Regions from separate parts of the Cellvibrio sp. pealriver genome, predicted to be linked through region 2. Evidence: predicted binding sites of a transcription regulator. Region 2 holds the regulator's gene; the other holds the start of a gene.
What was found. The regulator FNR, encoded in region 2, switches genes on or off when oxygen is low (the NO sensors DNR and NnrR bind a similar motif). The targets are predictions, from matches to a motif close to TTGATNNNNATCAA.
Positions count from the first base shown of each region.

Region 1 (3,424 bases), 160 kb from region 2:
AGATGATTGCCAAAGCAGTCGGTATTAAATCGGGTTGTTACCCGCGTGTATTGGATGCAACCGCAGGTTTAGGTAAAGACAGTTTTGTATTGGCGAGTTTGGGCTGCCCCGTTACGCTGCTTGAGCGTTCACCGGTCGTGCAGATTTTATTGCAGGACGGATTGATGCGTGCGTTAGCGTTTGCACGTGAGCATGATCCTGAATTGTTAGTGGTGCTACAGCGTATGCAATTGATTACACAGGATAGCGGCGCGTATTTGGCTTCACTGGATACATCGGCATTTCCCGATGTGATTTATCTTGATCCAATGTTCCCGGAACGAAATAAAAGTGCCGATGTTAAAAAAGAAATGGCTGCGTTTCACGATGTTGTTGGTAAAGATGAGGATGCCGATTCACTATTACCGCTGGCGCTTGAGCATGTGAATTATCGTGTTGTTGTAAAGCGTCCACGTAAAGCACCGTTTCTCAATAATCAAACGCCTTCGTACCAATTGGAAGGAAAATCCAGCCGTTACGACATTTACACGATTAAAAAATTACCTGACCATCTTAATAATTAATGCCGGTCAAATAATTTTTGAATAGCGAATAGGCGATACCGTGCTCTGCTGTTTTTGCAGGTATTCATCAAATACCATGCAAATTCTGCGGATCAACAAGCGGCCTTTGTTATGGACATAAATGCCGCTGCTGTTAATACTCAATAATCCATCTTCACGCATAGGTTGTAGCTGGATAAGTTCTTTTTGAAAATGTGCTTGTGCATCAATTCCAAATTCGCGCATTACATCTGCAAATGCCAACTCAAAGTGGCAAATTAATTGGTTAATGACAAAGCGCCGGAGAATATCCTCCTGATTCAAACTAAAGCCTTTCATGATGGGCAGTAATCCCATATCCATTTTTTGCTGATAGGTGGTTAAGTCCTTTGCGTTTTGCACGTACACATTATCGATCATGCTTATGGACGACACGCCCAGCGCTAGTAAATCGCAATTGCCATGCGTCGAATATCCCTGAAAATTTCGCTGTAATTTTCCTTGTTGCTGTGCAATAGCAAGTGGGTCGCTGGGTTTGGCAAAGTGATCCATGCCGATATAAACGTAACCTGCCACTTGCAGAGTCTCAATCGCGTGTTGCAGCATATCCAGTTTTTCAGCGGGCGATGGCAGCTCGCTTTCGCTAATCATTTTTTGGCTTTTGAATAAATGTGGCATGTGCGCATAATTAAATAGCGATAAACGATCCGGCTCCAAATCAATCACTTTCTGCAAAGTATTGTGCAATGACTGTTGGTTTTGCAACGGCAAACCGTAGATCAAATCCATACTGATCGATTGGTATTGATGTTCACGCGTCGCGCGTGTCAGGTCTGCGACTTGCTCGTAAGTATTAAAGCGATTGACGGCGCGCTGCACATGCGGATCAAAATCTTGTACGCCCATGCTGATCCGGTTAAATCCCAGTTTGCGAAGATGTCGCAGTCTGTCAGGCGCTATTTGTCCCGGATGAATTTCAATTGAAAACTCGGCCGATTCATCATCAGCAAACGAAAATAAACGTCGGCTCGCGTTCATAAGTAATGACATTTCATCATCGCTAATAAAGGTAGGTGTACCTCCGCCCCAGTGTACTTGTTGCACTTGTTTACCCGGTTCAAATAAATCGGCGTAAAGCGATAATTCCTGGATCATGCGCTGGATATAAGGCAGCGCGCGGCTTTTGTTATGGGTGACAACTTTATTGCAGCCGCAGTAGTAACAAAGACTTTCACAAAACGGAATGTGAAAGTACAACGACAGCGGCCGGTGCGCGAGATTGCTGCGCACAATTGCACGGAACAGCGCAGACTGGCTAAATGCTTCGCGAAATTGTGGCGCAGTCGGGTAGGAGGTATACCGTGGCCCCGCCAAATCATAGCGGTGAATTAGCAGCGAGTCCCATTCAAGAGGTTGTTCAAAGTTGCGCATAACGCCTACCTGTTACTGTGGAGTCGTTATAGTAAAAACCAGCGCAGCCAAACGAATTGACATGGATCAAGCCTATAATGGCTAATCTGGTCAATCATGTAATCCTTTTTAAAATGAACGATGGTGTTTATGTCTAACAGCAGGTTTGATTCCCACAACAAGAGCCTTCTTGAAGCTACATCGTGCCTTGAAAAAAAGTACGATGAAATTGCCGATGCGCTCGCGGGCCCCGGGTTTATTATTCTGGACGGAGCCCTGCCGGACGCACTTACGCAAAGACTTATCGAGCTTATCAGTGGCAAAGATGGCCAGCTGAAACGTGCGGGTGTTGGTCGCAATGACGATTTCCAGCTCAATGACACTGTGCGTGGCGATGCTATTGAGTGGTTGGAAGCGGGCGAACCTGCTGTCACAGAATTTTTATCCGCCATGGATAAACTGCGCGCTGCACTCAACCAGCGTCTGTTTTTAGGGTTATGCGATTATGAGGCGCATTTTGCACGTTATAACCCCGGCGCTTTTTATAAGAAACACAGCGATGCATTTCGTGGAAAACCGGGCCGCAAAGTCTCCAGCGTGTTTTATTTAAATGCGGATTGGGATTTTGCAGCGGGTGGTGAATTGGTGCTCTATGATGAAGCAGGCACGGACGAGTTAGTCCGTGTTGCACCAGAATGCGGCAGGCTGGTGCTGTTTTTAAGTGAGGAATTTCCCCATGAGGTTCTTCCAGCGAGCCGTCCACGCCAAAGTATTGCAGGGTGGTTTCGGGTAAAGCCGTGAGCTCTTTAGGTGCGCGAAAATATTCAGCCTAAAGCAACAGAATTTTTAGGCGATAAATCCCTCGTGTCTCATAAATCGGCGGCTAACTGACCTTGCAAATACAGCGTGCGACTTGGGATCGCTAATTATTGTTAGCGTTGCCAGAGTGGAATGACCGGGATGTAACGGATAGTTGTGTTAGGTTTTGGAGTGCTCAAGTTAGTTGGCAATGCTTTTGCAAGATTAGGGGCGTAGCTCGCTGAAAGTCTTCCGGGAGTGGAGAAATGGAACCAGGGATGAATTTCAGTGAGCGCTATAACAACAAGACAACTAGAACCCGACGCTCAGAGAAACTCCTCTTTATAGAGACAATAAAGCGAGGCCGCGCATGCTTAAGGAAGTCACCATGAGTGAAATGAAAATTGATTGGCAGAATTATCATTCTGGCAATTTTTACGACGAATTAATTAGCTCGCCCGGCAACCCCCGTCCTGAAACCAAACACCTTGCGCAGTATCTGGCCTCTCTTTCCGGAGAAGAATTGCAAGAGCGAAAACTCTCTGCTGAGCTTGCAATCAAAACCATGGGTATTTCGTTTACGGTATATAGCGATGCAGGAAACATCGACCGTGAATGGCCATTCGATATTATTCCGCGCATCATCCCGCAACGTGAATGGCAAAAAACCGAGC
Region 1 is NZ_KQ236688.1:2,035,924-2,039,347, reverse strand. It holds gene VC28_RS08825 (class I SAM-dependent methyltransferase) at 1-563, shown strand, start outside; gene hemN (oxygen-independent coproporphyrinogen III oxidase) at 570-1,973, opposite strand; gene VC28_RS08815 (2OG-Fe(II) oxygenase) at 2,103-2,753, shown strand; gene VC28_RS08810 (circularly permuted type 2 ATP-grasp protein) at 3,148-3,424, shown strand, end outside.
Region 1: hemN (oxygen-independent coproporphyrinogen III oxidase) is a predicted target of FNR. The motif match lies at 2,030-2,043, and genes of this name have one in related genera.

Region 2 (3,424 bases):
CCAATCCTGTTGATTTGCAGTATTTTGCGTTCAGGTAGCTGGCAAACTTCACGTTGTTGGCCGCTTCTGCTTTTGCGCGTTTGCATGCTTCATCACAGGCAAAGCCTAGTGGGGACAATGCTAATAAGAGAATGGTCAAAGTTATTTTTTTCATTAGGGCTCACCGATTATTAAAGTTATATAAGGCTTGTTCACTAGACTGTGATATAAATCACTTTTAAAGATACGTCAAGTATTGTAAATAAAATTGTCTTTGCATAGAGCGTTTCCTGATAAGGCACACGCAAATTGCTGGTGAATACTATAGAAGTAGCAGCGAGATAAGTGGGAAAGGGAGAAGTGTTAGGGAGCTGTGCATCAGAATCCTGGATCCTGATGCACAACCGACAAAAAGGTCGGGGGAGCGGAGAGGCAAAGAGGTGAGTTTTGCAATACTAACCAAAAAATCCCAAGGGCGTTTTGGTTACAGCAACACTGGTGATATAGGCAAATACCAGTAGTGCAACCACCCAACAGGCTTTGCGTGTAACTGGGTTCGCTGCTTTAAATGCGGCTACACCTAACGCGATATAAACAACCAAGCCGATAATTTTAGCCATCAACCATGGCTGACTACCGGGTGACATTCCCAGATGTACAGCAACAGCGATACCACTCGCCAATAAAACCAAACTAATGATATGCGGCAGAATTTTAACCCACTTTTTCGTGAGCATACTTGAGCCCATAAACAACCAGATGCCGCGAATAAAAAAGGCGAGCAACGATAAAACAACAAACGTTAAGTGCAAATGTTTAAGGGCTAGATACACAGTGTTTTCCTTTTATTAATGTTGATGAAGTAGGGTGATTAGAGAAAAGGAGTTACGCAGCCAATGCTTTACCTACCAGCCCAAGCATGCCTTCTGATAGTGGCAGTTTTAAGGCGGCAGCATGGCCCTTTTCAGACATTTTGTTCCATGTTTTGCGGATGATATCAATCAGCTTATCTTCATCGTGTTTGCGCGCAAAGTCTTCCAAATAAAACTCGATAAATACCAGACAGATAACATCTTCAAGTGCTTGCACTTCTTCGTCGCGCTTTAAGCTGCGTTTGAGTAAAAGATCTTTGACACGGGCTATGGTTATTTCATCGTAACCTTGTTCAGACATGATATCGCCCGCAATATCGCCGTGCATTTGGGCGAGGTCGAGCCGCCACTTTTTATAACCACTTCTGTCCATCGGGTAATCGCTGCGCGGAATCTTCCAACGGCAAATATGCTGGCTGCGCGCAGCGAGCTGCAGGGCTTCAGATGGGTTCTCGCAAAAGAGTACAAGCTGTGCACTCATTCGCTGTCCGTAAATCCATTCCTTCGCGACAGCATTTCCATCCACTATTTCAGTATTCGGGTCTTGTAAATTGGCAGCGTCGAATGCGGCGAGTGTTTTTTCCAAACGTGCTTGGTCGATCATAGTTGTTGCTCGTCAGTTATTGCTGAGCTATCAGCAGCTTGTATTGCCATTAGCTATGTTGCGTAATTGTTCCATGTTTACAATCTGGATTTCTTTTTTATCGACTGCAATGACCTCTTGTTTTTGCAGGCGCGTCAAAATGCGGCTAACGGTTTCGATGGTTAAACCCAAATAGTTACCAATATCAGTGCGCGACATCGGCAAGCGAAACGCATTCGCCGATAGCTGGCGGCGGCTATTACGGCTTGAAATGCTCAACAGTAGTGCAGCGATCCGTTCTTCAGCACTGCTTTTACTTAATAACGTAATGACTTGCTGGTCTTGCGTGATTTCACGGCTCATGAGTTGGAAAAAATGACGTTGCAAGTTGGGGATTTGCAAACTCAACTCTTCCATCCGTTCAAATGGAATTTCACACACAGATGATGTTTCCAATGCGATCACAGAATTGGTGTAACGATTGTCGGCAATACCATCCATGCCCACAATTTCACCCGGCAAATAAAAACCGGTCACTTGTTCTTCGCCATTGTCGCTCAAGGTAATCGCTTTAACGCAACCAGAGCGAATGGCATATACCGATCCAAAAGCATCATTTGCCCGGTATAAATAATCACCTTTTTGCAGAGGTTTACCGCGCTGGATAATGCCATCAAGCCTGTCAATATCGTCAATGTGCAAGCTGATGGGTAGGCAAATAGTGTTCAATCGGCAATTGCCGCAACTCACACGTTTGTCATGCGGGCAGTTAGCATCCTGGGGTTTAATAATCAATTGTTTGGCGGTCATGAGGGGCCTCGTGAATGTATATCCCTGCAAAACGTGAGGAAAATAGCGATAAAGCGATTGTTGCAGCTTTAGGGTAGGGGGTAAATAGGCGGTGACGGCAAGCACCATGCTAGTGATGGCAAGAGCTATCCTGGAGAGGTAAAAAGGGGCTGGAAGCCAGCCCGAAGGAGATTAACCGGAAAACCCGGTAAAAGTGAAAAGACAATAGATACGTAAATACCTATTAACTGCATATTAGTGCGCTTGGTGACAATGCGCGCGCGGCAAATTGCCGCATGCCTTGCTGCTATCCCTGTGCTTTATAACCAAATACTCAATATTGGTCGTAAAAATAACCACTTTACATGAATGGATGGTGGGAATATATTTGGTTGGCTGGCCATTTCGCAGCATTATTTATAGTAAATCACCTCGTTGTTCTAGCAGTAAATCTATTAGCACCTCGGTTTGTTCTACATAAGTAACATCTGAATCCGCCAGCAAAGCTCCACTTGGGGTATTCATTTTTATTTGATAAAGAGCATCGAGGTTTATATGGCTAGAAGTACAGGCACCGTTAAATGGTTCAACGAATCAAAAGGTTTCGGTTTTATTGCAAGTGAAGCGGGTCAAGATGTATTCGTACACTACAGTGCTATCACTGGCTCAGGTTTCAAAACCCTGGCGGAAGGCCAAAAAGTAGAGTTTGACGTAAAGCCAGGCCAAAAAGGCCCACAAGCTGAAAACGTAATCGCTCTCTAATCTGCCAGCACAAAAGCAGATGAAATAAAAAAACCGCCCAGGCAACTGAGGCGGTTTTTTATTCGAGGGTTTATTCAATTTCAGCTCTACGCTACATAAAGTTGCGTTTGGCGTTACCTGATATACCAATGCATATCCGACGGAAGTAGGGAGCATTTGTGCTGTAAATAGCAGATTATCTTTTTTGATAACGCGCCAAAAACATGGCCACCGCTTCGGTGATTATTTTTTCATGTATTGCGTGAGTTTGTTGCTCCAATCCAAATAGCGAGGGATAGAACACAAACGATTTCAGTTGGAATACAAATTGTTTGCTGGCGAATGGAATATCGTCAATTTTTAAAATGCCTGCCGTACAGGCATCTGCCAGGAATGTCTCCAAATAGCGTTTGCATCCCATCGCGTTTTCGTTCATCTGTTTTGCTAATTCAGGCCGCTG
Region 2 is NZ_KQ236688.1:1,872,297-1,875,720, reverse strand. It holds gene VC28_RS08070 (hypothetical protein) at 1-154, opposite strand, end outside; gene VC28_RS08065 (SirB2 family protein) at 435-812, opposite strand; gene VC28_RS08060 (DUF4202 domain-containing protein) at 865-1,455, opposite strand; gene fnr (fumarate/nitrate reduction transcriptional regulator Fnr) at 1,486-2,244, opposite strand; gene VC28_RS08050 (cold-shock protein) at 2,779-2,985, shown strand; gene VC28_RS08045 (TetR/AcrR family transcriptional regulator) at 3,161-3,424, opposite strand, start outside.